3 regions of the Bacillus sp. EB106-06-01-XG163 genome follow, and region 1 is predicted to be linked to each of the others. Evidence: riboswitches for the same ligand, from Rfam matches in the RefSeq annotation. Region 1 holds a riboswitch; each other region holds the start of a gene.
What was found. Region 1 has a riboswitch for thiamine pyrophosphate ahead of AC3WTF_RS10240 (TIR domain-containing protein). Riboswitches for the same ligand answer to the same signal wherever they lie in the genome.
Positions count from the first base shown of each region.

Region 2: it holds a riboswitch for thiamine pyrophosphate, as region 1 does, so the genes downstream of both, AC3WTF_RS01620 (acetylornithine deacetylase) here and AC3WTF_RS10240 (TIR domain-containing protein) in region 1, are expected to answer to the same signal.
Region 3: it holds a riboswitch for thiamine pyrophosphate, as region 1 does, so the genes downstream of both, thiC (phosphomethylpyrimidine synthase ThiC) here and AC3WTF_RS10240 (TIR domain-containing protein) in region 1, are expected to answer to the same signal.

Region 1 covers NZ_JBYTDS010000007.1:49,571-53,778, forward strand. The annotation lists gene thiD (bifunctional hydroxymethylpyrimidine kinase/phosphomethylpyrimidine kinase) at 1-376, opposite strand, end outside; gene AC3WTF_RS10230 (class I SAM-dependent methyltransferase) at 391-1,149, opposite strand; gene AC3WTF_RS10235 (thymidylate synthase) at 1,146-2,156, opposite strand; gene AC3WTF_RS10240 (TIR domain-containing protein) at 2,153-2,617, opposite strand; TPP riboswitch at 2,695-2,798, opposite strand; gene AC3WTF_RS10245 (YdeH family membrane protein) at 2,886-3,266, opposite strand; gene AC3WTF_RS10250 (Cfr family 23S rRNA (adenine(2503)-C(8))-methyltransferase) at 3,376-4,208, opposite strand, start outside.
Region 2 covers NZ_JBYTDS010000001.1:409,581-413,788, forward strand. The annotation lists gene pgeF (peptidoglycan editing factor PgeF) at 1-211, opposite strand, end outside; gene AC3WTF_RS01615 (YlmC/YmxH family sporulation protein) at 366-617, opposite strand; gene AC3WTF_RS01620 (acetylornithine deacetylase) at 678-1,958, opposite strand; TPP riboswitch at 2,035-2,139, opposite strand; gene AC3WTF_RS01625 (ABC transporter ATP-binding protein) at 2,144-2,941, opposite strand; gene sigG (RNA polymerase sporulation sigma factor SigG) at 3,070-3,852, opposite strand; gene sigE (RNA polymerase sporulation sigma factor SigE) at 3,993-4,208, opposite strand, start outside.
Region 3 covers NZ_JBYTDS010000014.1:115,382-119,589, forward strand. The annotation lists gene AC3WTF_RS15980 (FAD-binding oxidoreductase) at 1-559, shown strand, start outside; gene thiC (phosphomethylpyrimidine synthase ThiC) at 600-2,372, opposite strand; TPP riboswitch at 2,494-2,604, opposite strand; gene AC3WTF_RS15990 (Type 1 glutamine amidotransferase-like domain-containing protein) at 2,654-3,352, opposite strand; gene AC3WTF_RS15995 (Na+/H+ antiporter NhaC family protein) at 3,438-4,208, opposite strand, start outside.

The DNA of each region.
Region 1 (4,208 bases):
AATAATCAATGGCGTCCTTATGGAGCAGATGATGTCCGCTTTTAGCAATCATAACCGGATCCATCACATACGATTGAATATTTGCGTCTTTTAACTTTTCTGCCAGCAATTCAATAATTCCTATACTTGCAAGCATACCGGTTTTGACAGCATCCGGTTTTATATCATCCATGACACAGTCTATTTGCTGAGATATATTCTGAAGAGACATCTCCTCAAAACTTTTCACACCAAGTGTATTTTGTGCAACAACTGATGTAATAACTGCCATTCCATATACCTTTTGTTCCTGAAATGTTTTTAAATCCGCGTGAATTCCCGCCCCTCCGGAAGGATCAGTCCCAGCAATCGAAAGCGCTTTATAAATATCCGTCAACTTACACTCCTCCTTCAGGCAGGTTTCACTGCTTTAAAAATGACAAAAGGCGGATATTCCTTTTCACATTTCCAATTATTAAATTGAAACTCTTTCTCTATGGCTTTTACATGCTCTTGGTCAATATCGTTTAACGTTGGTTCTGATAAAGTTACATTTTCAAAACCTGCATGAGTTAATAGTTTATAATACATTGACTTCGGCCAATGAAAATCATTTAAAATTAAATCTGCTTGTCCGGGAACATGGAGCCATTCATTTCTTTCTTCTCCGTAAGAATATTCTTTCCCCGGTATTCCATTGCGGAAGGTTGAAAATTCAATTCCGGTTGAATCAGGATTCGTATCGAGTATGACAAATGAAGCTCCTGGTTTTAACACACGAAAAATTTCATCTATGATACCTTTGATACGCTGGTCACTATCCGTATTAATAAAAACATAACAGGCCATTGCAGCATCAACTGAGTGATCTGGTAAGAAGGAAAGATTATCGTGTTCAATTAAATGATAGTCCACATGAGGATGTTGTCTTTTTGCCTTTGCTATATCTAACATCTTCCTTGATTCATCGACTGCGATCACATTGCAGCCTATTCTGTCAGCCAGCCTATAAGCTACCTTTCCTGGACCGCATCCGAAATCGAGCACCTTTTTAATCTCCGCTTTATCAAAAGTACGAAAAACAAACTCAAAACCTAACGTTTGTTCTAAAACGTCATTATAAGCATCGAATTTACCAGCAACACTGTCTTCTTTCCATGAAGTTTTCATTGAATTTCCTCCTTTTGCTCAGTTGAGAAATAATGAAACCACTTATTCCTGACGAAAAATTGATATATAGGAAGTAAACTTTGAAATAGAGAATGATCCATATCCCGTTTATATGCAATATGCTGGTATATACTGAAAAGGAAAAGAATCTGTTTCCAGTAATCAGGTAAATCAAGCATTTCAATATCGTTTTTAGTCATAGAAATTTGATCTTTCCTAAGTAATTCTTCGTACTTTAAGACTGTTTCAATGGACGGCCAGTTATTTCCCTCAGGCATTTTCGGAAATTCAAATTCCGGAATATCATGGTGATTTTCAGCTTCTTCAAGCACCGTTTTCGCCCATTCATGATCTGAATCATAAATATGGATTGATCCCGCATTATGAAAATATTCTCCGACTTCTACACGCAGTTCTCTGGCCATTAATTCCTGCATGAAGGTAAATGAGAAAAGATCACTGATCATCCCGCGAAAAGCATCATTTGCACGCATGACAGAAGACATGTATAATTCGCCTTCCCTCACAAAAAACTGCAAACCGATTGTGCAGGAAACATCTATATTTTCTAAAACGAAGAGTTCCGAAGCATCGAATATTTGAATAAATGCCCTTTTTGAATCAATATCTTCTTGTGTCAAAAGATTTTTTATTCTATTCCATTGATTTAGTTTTGCATTTCCGAATTCAAATATTTTAGGCCCGTACGCAGTGCCTGTTAATGTTTTTTTATTCATTGAGTATGAAGGCATTTTTTTATTGTAATAACTGATAAAATCTAAGTCGTTACTCCCCGATAAATACCATAGCACTTCAGCAAAATTAAACACGATATTGGTTTTTCTTGAGGATAAATAAGTGACACGTTCTATTGGATTTTCCAGAGTCAGATGGTAGTTCAATTGTTCTCTGCTTTTTTGTCCGCGCGGTGAATTGAAAAATTCAGGGTTGTGATAGATGTCATACAGCGTTTCCGTATATGCTTCATGAAAAGTTCTCTTTCTCATTGAGATTCCGCCTTATATGCTGCAAAGGTATTTTTAATGTTCTCTAATAAATCATCTGTATCTTTATAGCTGATGTACTCAACATCCGCCACTGCATGTAACCCTTGAATTAAGAAAGCATAATCCTTGTCCTTTTCTAGAAATAGCACGATCTTTTTTTTCAAGGCGGAAGCCCATCCAATTTCTATATGTGTTCCAGGAGAAGCGGGTGATCCGGGAAATGCTGCAAAAAGGTCGCAAGTACTTATTTCATCAAAATCAATTTTAGTGCATTGAAGGGGTGTCATGAAATCTTTCCCCCACCCTTCCCGCTTGTGAGCATTATGAACCAGCCATCCTTCATTCTCAAAAAAGGAAATTAATGATTCCAGCTTTCCCCTCTCATACGCACTCATCAATCCAGTTTTCTCATCTACTAAACTTTTAAAAGGCCCTGCCAGAAAAACTTTTTTAGTCGCCACTTCATATCACCCTTTCAAAATAAATAAAGCCACTTTCCTCTATGGAAAGTGGCTTAAATATAGATAAGATAAAGAATCTCTCTAATTTTTCACTTCCCTACGCTGGTATTAACCAAATCAGGTTCAAAGGGTCAGGACGTATTGTCTCTTCTCAGCTATTAAAGCTCCCCTAGTGACTTTTTATAAATATTTACTTTAATTCTATGCTATTCCATATAAATAGTCAAACAATGACTTTCCCTTCAATATTGCAGCTTACCCACTAGTTTTAAAACCTTCCGGCCTCTTTTTTCCTGCCAACGAATAAGGTCACGGCAACACTCGCTGAACTGACCAAAGTCCCCAGTACGGCAGCAAGAATTGTCAAAAAGCCATTGGGGATCAGAAATCCAATCGGAATGAGCCCCGCAAACGTGAGGACGATAAAACATTGATAGACTCCGGATATGATTCTCACAACCAAACTGCCAAAAAAGGACATGACGAATGGAGGAATGAACAAACATAAGATGATTCCGAGTGAGATCAATAAAATCATAGGCTCGTCAAAAGAAATGACACGATCGCCGGGAGACTCTTCAGCAGCCGCGAATACAGCAAATATAGACATTATCAGTGTAAGAAAAACAAGAAAAAACCTTTTCAGCAACGTTATGACTCCTTTTTTTATAAAAACGGGTATCTTTTTTTCAATCACAATAACCATTTTATGTTATCAAATGAAATAATATGAAGTCAAACCGAGTTCTGCACCTGATTTATTGGTTCTTATTTTTTTGATAATTTCCATATAATTGTCCGCAAGCAGCATCTATATCAATGCCAAATTGACTTCTGACGGTCACGTTAATTCCTGCTGACTTTAATTTTTTATAGAAGTTTACAACTTGTTTCTCATTTACTTCTTCAAATCTCATAGGTGAACTAACAGTCGGGTTATATCTAATGATGTTTACATGGAACAAGTTCCCTCTCTTATATCTGCTTCTTAAAAGATTTACTACTTCATTCGCATGATCAATAGAATCATTAACTCCCGGCAGCATAATATAAGCAATATAAACTTTTCTTGAGGTCACACGTATATGCTCATCTAATGTGTCCATTACCTCCAATAACGGGTAGCGTTCATTAATCGGCATTAACTTGCTTCGCTGTTCATTAAAAGGAGAATGTAATGAAAACGTCAGGTTGACCTGCGGATAATCCTGAGTGATTTTTTTAATGCCCGGAATAATACCTATGGTCGAAATAGATAACCTGCGAGGGCTTAAAGCAAACAACTTCGGATTTGTAAGCACATGTAAAGCATCAAAAACTTGTACATTCGCTAATGCTTCTCCCATTCCCATAAAAGAAATACTGTCAATTGAATGTCCTTTTAAGTGAAAGTACAAAATTTGGTCAGTCATTTCATCTGACGTTAAATTGCGTTTTAAACCAATATCTCCTGTTGCACAAAATTTACAGCCAAAATGACAGCCGCACTGCGAGGATATACAAAATGACTCCCAACCGGCTTTATATTTCATATTAACCGTTTCTATTTTTTCGTCTCCTGAAATTTCAAATAAGACTTTTGTAACTTGCT
Region 2 (4,208 bases), on a different contig from region 1:
ACGCTATGACTTCACGGTTTGTCACAACATCATGAGCTTCGTCCCGGACGTGCAATCCGGTATTTAATGACTCATACGGAGGATTGCTGACCCCGCCGTTTTTCGTTGTGAATCCGGCGATGACCTTTGTGTTAAGCTGATTCACACAGTTCCAGTCTTCTATCATGAGTGCCGAGGGGGTGGTAAGACTAAACGGGTGATATGTATTCATGGAGATCCAACCTTTCGACAAACATTAAAAAAGCGTAATTTCCCACTCATTTTAACACAATTTTAAGCATACGTTTAGCGGCTGATTGAAAAATGAGATAAATAAATGTGCCGGAAACATTGAGATTTCCGGCTTTTTACAAGTAAAGGGAGGATTACGCTCCCCCCTTTGGTTCGTTTACACGCACTAAGATGACATCTTCCCCAATTTTAACTATATTTCGCCAAGGAATGATCATTTCCTCTTCTTTTCCGAAAAAACCGAGAACTTTTCCGCTGCCGCCTAAAATAATCGCCTGAATTTTTCCCGTTGTCACGTTAATATCAATATCACCGATGCTTCCGAGTTTTTTTCCGTTCGACACGTTTACCACATCTTTTATTTGAAATTCAGATATGCTGATCATGCGTATCACGCCCTTTGCCCGTTCTTTTTCCTATTATATGAACGGCCGGGCTGAACCTTGTCACATCGGGCAATCTTTTTTGCGGCTGCACCAGGCGAGGATAAATCTCAGCATAATTTTCGTATAGTCCATAAGCTCATCAACGGACACTTCCTCGTTTACGGAGTGGGCGTTTTTTAAATCGCCGGGACCGTATATGACGCTCGGAATCCCGGCATGATAAAGCCACCCTCCGTCAGTTACGGTTTGGGAAACATCAATGACGGGCTCCTGTTTTCTGACGGCTGAGTGTGATGCAGCCAAGACAGAAACTGCCGGATGATCCGGGTCGATTTCCAGCGCCGGGAACACCTCTCCTCTGTCTTCAATCATCGAAGATCCGCCCCATTTGAACACCGGCCTGTTTTCTTTGAGCCACAGATCACTGTCAGCGACACGATTAATATAGTCTTCGATTTCTGCGGCTGCTTGTTCGTGCGTTTCGTTCGGATAAAAGTGGACGGTGATCCATAACCGGCATTCATCGGCGACAAACGCTGCGTGTCTTCCGCCTTCAATGACGGCAGGGTTGATCGTATTGGTGCCGGGCGCAAAACCGGGATAGCTTTTCGTTACCGCCCAGTGGCGCTCCAGCTCTCCCAAGGCAGCGATGATTTTCGCCATTTTTTCGATGGCGCTCGCTCCGAATGTGCCTCCGCCCGCATGAATCATATTGCGCCTCATGCCGTCATGAAATGTTTGTTTGCTTTTCAATTCTATCCAGCCGGTGATGACACCGCCCTGCCCTTGAATATGCAGGCTGCTCGTATCCGCGACAACCGCAAAATCCGCGTGATAGCCGCGTTTGCAGCATTCCAGCGTCCCCGCCTCACCGACTTCTTCTCCGATTACAGACTGTACAATGAGGTCGCCCGGAAGCTCAATGCCGGCATCATGGATCAGCTTCAGAGAGAAGAGAACACACGCCAAACCCCCTTTCATATCAGCGGCGCCCCTTCCGATCAGCATGCCATCTTTTACGTGCGGCTGAAACGGGTCAGAGTGCCAGTCTTCGCCCCCGGCTTCTGCCACATCAATGTGTCCGTTTAAAATCAGGCTTTGATGCCTGCTTGAATCTGTCCCTTTTAAAACACCGACTACATTCGGGTCTTCCGGATACACATCCCACATATCGACCGAGCAGCCCGTTTCTTTTAAAAAGCCGGCCACCCACTTTTGGGCTTCTGCCGTATTTCTTGCTGGCGGGGCCGGAGTCGGAAAGGCTATCAATCTTTCAGCAATATGTATGAAGTCGTGCCGCCGTTTCTCCGCCTGGTGTAACAGCATATCAATCTGATGCATTGGAAATCTCCCCTTTGGCTGTATCAAAAAAACCGTTTCATTCATGAAATGAAACGGGTAAAAAACGGGTCTTCCTCCGCTTTTTTCACCGCTTCCCTCCGCCGGCATGATCCGGATCCGGTCCTTTAAGGGTTGAGACAACGTCTCTCTCAGCCGCATGGCAGCACCCCCAGGGTGAATTTATGTTATTTTACGGATGATGCCTCTTTTGCACGTGTTAAAAACGGGCGGCCATTGTTCCATAAGACATTGACAGGCATATCGAAAAACGCTGTAAGCCGCTCGTCAGAAAGCATGTCCCTGATTTTCCCGGAGGCGAACACCTCGCCCTGTTTTAAAAGCAGCGCCTGATCAAATACCGGCAGAATTTCTTCAGCGTGATGGGTGACATAAAGGATGGACGGCGCATTTTCTTTTTCGGCGATCGACGTAATCGTGTCCAGCAGCTGCTCCCTTGCCATAAAATCAAGACCCGTCACGGGTTCGTCCAAAATCAGCAGTTCCGGATCAGCCATAAGCGCCCGCGCAATCAGCGCTCTCTGTCTTTCCCCTTGTGATAATGTTTCATACCGTCTGTCGGCGTAACCGATGGCACCCAAATCCTTCAGAAGACCGATCGCTTTTTCCCTTACCTGCTCACTCGGAGTTTCGTACAGCCCGATTGAGGCGTACGCGCCGCTGAGGGCGATTTCAAAAGCGGAGTCCGCGGCATATAATTTGTGCTGAAGACCTGCCGAAACAAGGCCAATTTTCCTTCTGAGCCTGTCACCGAGCTCTGTTTTGCCGAATTGATGGCCGAGCACCTGCATCTCTCCTGAAGTGGGGAAGTAATAAGAGCATAACATATTCAGCAAAGCCGTTTTTCCGGCTCCGTTTAATCCGTACAGCACCCAATTTTCGTTTTTCTCGACGCGCCAGTTGATATCTTTCAAAATCCATTTCCCGTTTCTTTTTAATGACACACTGTCCAGCTGTAAAATCATTGCAGTTTCCCCCGTTTACTTTGTTTAAATTTTCTAAAAACTTTTACACATTAGAATACATCACTTTTTTGCAAACGTAAACCATCGCATGAAAAAAGCCTTTAAACAAGGTTTAAAGGCTTTTTCCGTTATTGATGGATATTCTTATTCATTTGTTTAATGGCTGCCTTTTCAAGCCTTGAGACCTGAGCTTGGGATATGCCGATTTCTTCAGCGACTTCCATTTGGGTTTTCCCTTGGAAAAAGCGCTTTCGCAAAATCATTTTTTCCCGTTCGTTCAGTCTTCTCATGCCTTCTTTCAGAGCCAGCTCCTCAATCCATTGTGTATCCTTATTGCGCTCATCGCTGATCTGGTCCATCACGTAAATCGGATCGCCGCCGTCATTATAAATCGGCTCAAACAGTGAAACCGGATCCTGGATGGCGTCAAGGGCAAACACAATTTCTTCATGGGGCACTTCAAGAACTTTGGCGATTTCCTCTGCTGTCGGCTCCCTGCTTGTCTCACTGATTAACCGCTCTCTTACTTGAAGCGCTTTATATGCGATATCGCGAAGCGACCTCGAGACGCGGATCGGATTGTTATCCCGCAAATATCTGCGGATTTCTCCGATGATCATCGGTACAGCGTATGTTGAAAACTTAACATTATGGCTTAGGTCAAAATTATCAATGGATTTCATTAGTCCGATGCAGCCGACCTGAAATAAGTCATCAACATACTCTCCTCTGTTGTTAAACCTCTGAATGACGCTTAAGACAAGGCGCAGATTGCCGTTTACAAGCTTTTCCCTCGCTGAATCATCGCCCTCATCCTGTAATTGCCTAAACAGCTTTCTCATCTCTTCATTCTTGAGCACCGGTAATTTGGAGGTATCCACCCCGCAAATTTCGACTTTATTTCTTGACACGTTTTTCCCTCCCACTAGGAGCTGCTGTACAACGTTAAGTATCTCCTCGGGTGGGAAAAATATGCACCGCCATTTTACAGAAATAAACATCCGGCGACGGCAATCCTTGCGGCAGTAAGGGCTGTCAGATGGAAAAAATTTTACACCATTTTGTTAAACTCTTTTCTCAGTCTTTTGATAATCCGCTTTTCGAGCCGGGAGATATAAGATTGTGAAATCCCCATCATGTCGGCTACATCTTTTTGAGTTTTTTCTTCTTCTCCGACAAGCCCGAAACGCAGTTCCATAATCTGCTTTTCTCTTTCGTTTAATTGCTCAAGCGCTTTTTTCAAAAGTTTTTTATCCACATTGGCTTC
Region 3 (4,208 bases), on a different contig from region 1:
ACTGTTGGCTCCGTTAATGAAAGCGGGAAAACCGGCAAGCGGCATGGTCAAGACAGTGCCATTTATTAAGGCGGCAGCCTTTTTTAACAGCCCGGGAGGCAATCAGCCGCAAAAGATGAAGCGGTCAGGATCCTTTATTGAAAAACCATTATCAACACGCGCGATTTCCACTTTAAAGCGCTATTTAGAGCACGCTCCGAACGAAAACGCCAGTGTCTGGCAGCAGTCTCTCGGCGGGGCGGCCGGACGGATCGCTCCGGACCAAACGGCATTCTACTATCGCAACGCAATCATTGCCCAAGAATATATAACAACTTGGACATCTGCTGAAGAAGAAAGACAAAATGTCCGCTGGATTGAAGGACTGAGAACGTCCCTATCAAGAGAAACGATGGGAGATTACGTGAATTGGCCTGATAGAGAAATCAGAAACTGGCTGCAAACGTATTACGGAGAAAATGTTCACCGCCTCCGTCAAGTCAAAACGAAATACGATCCGGAAAATATATTCCGCTTTGAGCAGAGCATTCCGCCGCTTCGCCGTTCACCGTTTTTCTAAAAAAGATGAAGATGGGCAAACTCCATCCTCATCTTTTCTTTTATTGATATAAGCGGCTTCCCTTCTCTGCAAACTCTTTTGCTTTTTCTTTCAGTCCTTCGTTGACGGCCTCGTCTTCAGTAAGTCCGTTTTCCTTCGCATAATCACGAATATCCTGAGAAATTCTCATACTGCAGAACTTCGGACCGCACATCGAACAGAAGTGAGCCGTTTTTGCGCCTTCAGCCGGCAGCGTTTCATCATGATATTCCATTGCTCTTTCAGGATCAAGCGACAAATGAAATTGATCACGCCACCGGAATTCAAACCGCGCCTTAGACAGAGCATCGTCACGGATCTGTGCACCCGGATGCCCTTTAGCAAGGTCTGCGGCATGTGCCGCGATTTTGTACGTAATGACGCCTTCTCTTACATCATCACGATTCGGCAGCCCCAAATGCTCCTTCGGCGTGACATAGCAAAGCATCGCCGTCCCGTACCAGCCGATCATCGCCGCGCCGATTGCTGAAGTAATGTGGTCATAACCCGGAGCGATATCCGTCGTTAATGGCCCGAGCGTGTAAAAAGGCGCCTCTTTACAAATTTCCAGCTGCTTGTCCATGTTTTCCTTAATTTTATGCATCGGCACATGACCCGGTCCTTCGATCATCACTTGCACATCGTGCTTCCACGCAATCTCCGTCAATTCTCCGAGAGTCTCCAATTCCGCAAACTGCGCTTCATCATTGGCATCCGCAATCGAACCGGGGCGAAGCCCGTCACCAAGAGAAAAAGCGATATCATAGGTCTTCATGATTTCACAAATTTCTTCAAAATGCGTGTACAGAAAGCTTTCCTGATGATGAGCCAGGCACCATTGCGCCATAATCGCCCCCCCGCGGGATACAATTCCCGTCGTGCGTTTAGCCGTTAACGGGACGTAACGAAGCAGTACGCCGGCATGGATGGTGAAATAATCCACGCCCTGCTCCGCCTGCTCAATCAATGTGTCACGATAAATGTCCCACGTTAAATCCTCGGCAATGCCATTTACTTTTTCAAGCGCCTGATAAATCGGCACCGTCCCCACAGGCACGGGACAGTTGCGGATAATCCATTCACGCGTCGTATGAATGTCTTTTCCCGTGGATAAGTCCATCATCGTATCGGCGCCCCAGCGAATCGCCCACGTCATTTTTTCGACTTCTTCTTCGATAGAAGATGTAACAGCCGAGTTGCCGATATTGGCATTAATTTTCACATGAAAATTCCGGCCGATAATCATCGGCTCGCTTTCCGGGTGGTTGACGTTAGAAGGAATAATCGCCCGGCCGCTGGCTACCTCGTCTCTGACAAATTCGGGAGACACATGCTCACGTATTGCGATAAACTCCATTTCAGGCGTAATGATGCCTTTTCTCGCATAATGCAATTGTGTTACATTTTTCCCCGGCTTGGCCCGAAGCGGTTTCCGCTGTAGGCCGGGGTATTCAGCGGCACGGCCCTCTTTTTTATAACCGTTGTCTTCAGGTCTCACGGTCCGGCCATTATATTCTTCTACATCTCCGCGCCCGGTAATCCACTTTGTGCGGAGCGCCCCCAGCCCTTCATGAATATCAATCTGTACATCCGGGTCTGTATACGGCCCGCTCGTATCATAAACACGGACCGGCGCATTCTCCTCTTCCCCGAATGCCCCCGTAGTCGCACTCAGGCTGATTTCCCGCATCGGCACTCGTATAGCGGGCGAAGAACCTTCTGCATAAACCTTTTTACTGCCGGAAAAACTCGACATAATGGAAATGTTCGCTTGCTGTACTGATTGATTTTGCATACAAATCTCTCCTTTATCATTTGAATAACAGAACCAAGCTCAGCACCAGCACAAAAAAACCGGGTTCAAAGAAGAACCCGGTTTTGCAGTCAGAAAGAAACTATTATTGTTTTCATCAACAATAATAAAACCTTTACTTCCCCACGCTGGTACGAACCAGATCAGGTCCAAAGGGTTAAGAAGCCGCCGCTTCTCTCTCAGCCCGCTCAGACGGGCACCCCCAGTAACTATTGATTTCGCTCTCATCGTAACATAAGTTGTGTACAAAAAAAAGCATATTATCAAAATTCAGATAACGGAACAGTCATAAGCTCTGTTTCCCGAACGCCTTTTTCGGTATTAAAAACCCGATAACCCTTTGCGGTTTCCCTGGAAGAGACAGCCCGGAACAGCTGACCGTCTTTATAATGAAGCGCAGCGCCGTCATCAGCGGCATAGCCCTCCCTGAGTTTCTTTTCTGAAATCAGACGGTGATACACCGGCCGGCGCTCCGCTTCTCCGTCATAGTGCGGACAAAAGCTTCCCCGCAAAAATCCTAAAGCTCTTAACTCTCTCAAATCTCCAGCTGAATCCGTCAATCCTTCTTCATACCAGCAAATCGCCCCGGCGCTGAGACCCGCCAACATGATGCCGTTTTCCCAAGCCTCACGAAGAATAAGGTCAATCCCCCACTCTTTCCATAAGACAAGCATATTACGCGTATTTCCGCCGCCGACATATATAATATCTTTCTTCATGAGAAAGGATCTGAGATCAGAACCCGGCGGTTTAAACAACGACAAGTGATCCGGCTCACACCGCAGCTTTTGAAAGGCCTGATAAAACCTGCCGATATAATTCTCCGAATCTCCGCTTGCCGTCGGCAAAAAACAAATTTTCGGCTTTGACCGCGCCGACTGCTCTAAAATATACTGATCCAGCACAAGATGATCCGGCTCCATGGAAAAGCCCCCGCCGCCCATTGCAATAATCTGCTTCAATGTCATCACCTCTTTTTTCCTCTAGTATAACAGCTCATAAAAAGGCGTTATCCCCATTTCGGATACCGCCTTTAAAAGCTATTTGTTATCTGAAAAATGAAAACACACCGTATAACACAACGGAGATCCCCGCGGCGATAAGCGCCGGAACAAGCTTCGAACGGGCATACTTCACAACATCGATCCCCAACACCGTACAGGTTGTCACCGTATTATCACTGAGAGGAGAAGCAAATGCTCCAAATGTTCCGCTCGCAAACACGGCCCCGATCGCTAATAATAAACTGGTATGTGACTGAACCGCCAGCGTTACGCCGAGCGGCATTAAAAGCCCCCAAGTCCCCCAGGATGACCCGATAAAATAGGATATAACAGCCCCCAGTATAAAAAGAGACGGCGCAATAAACATATGAGGGATCCATGACGTTAAATGAGAAGTAACATATTCCGAGAATCCCAGATCTTCAGATACTGCTGTTACGGCCCAAATCAGCGATAACATAATAATAACGTTGACCAATTCGTTTCCGCCCTTAATAAAATGGGTAACAAGCTCGCCTGCATGAAAACGCTGAAACATAAAAAGAGCAAATGCTGCAATAACCGCTGCCAATAATGCGGTTAACATGACGCCAAGCATATCGCTTTTGATAAAAGCATTCAAAAACCCTTGAGCTTTAGAATGGCCGTCCCACCAGCTGAGAAAGAGTGTTAATAGCAAAAACAGCCCGATCGGAATGATTAAATTCCAAGGCCGAATCGGTGTTTCCTTAATATAAGCACGGTGCGCCGAATCCAGCTCCTCCTGCTGGTCAGCATGCTCATCACTTTCGAACATTCCCGTATGTCCACCGTG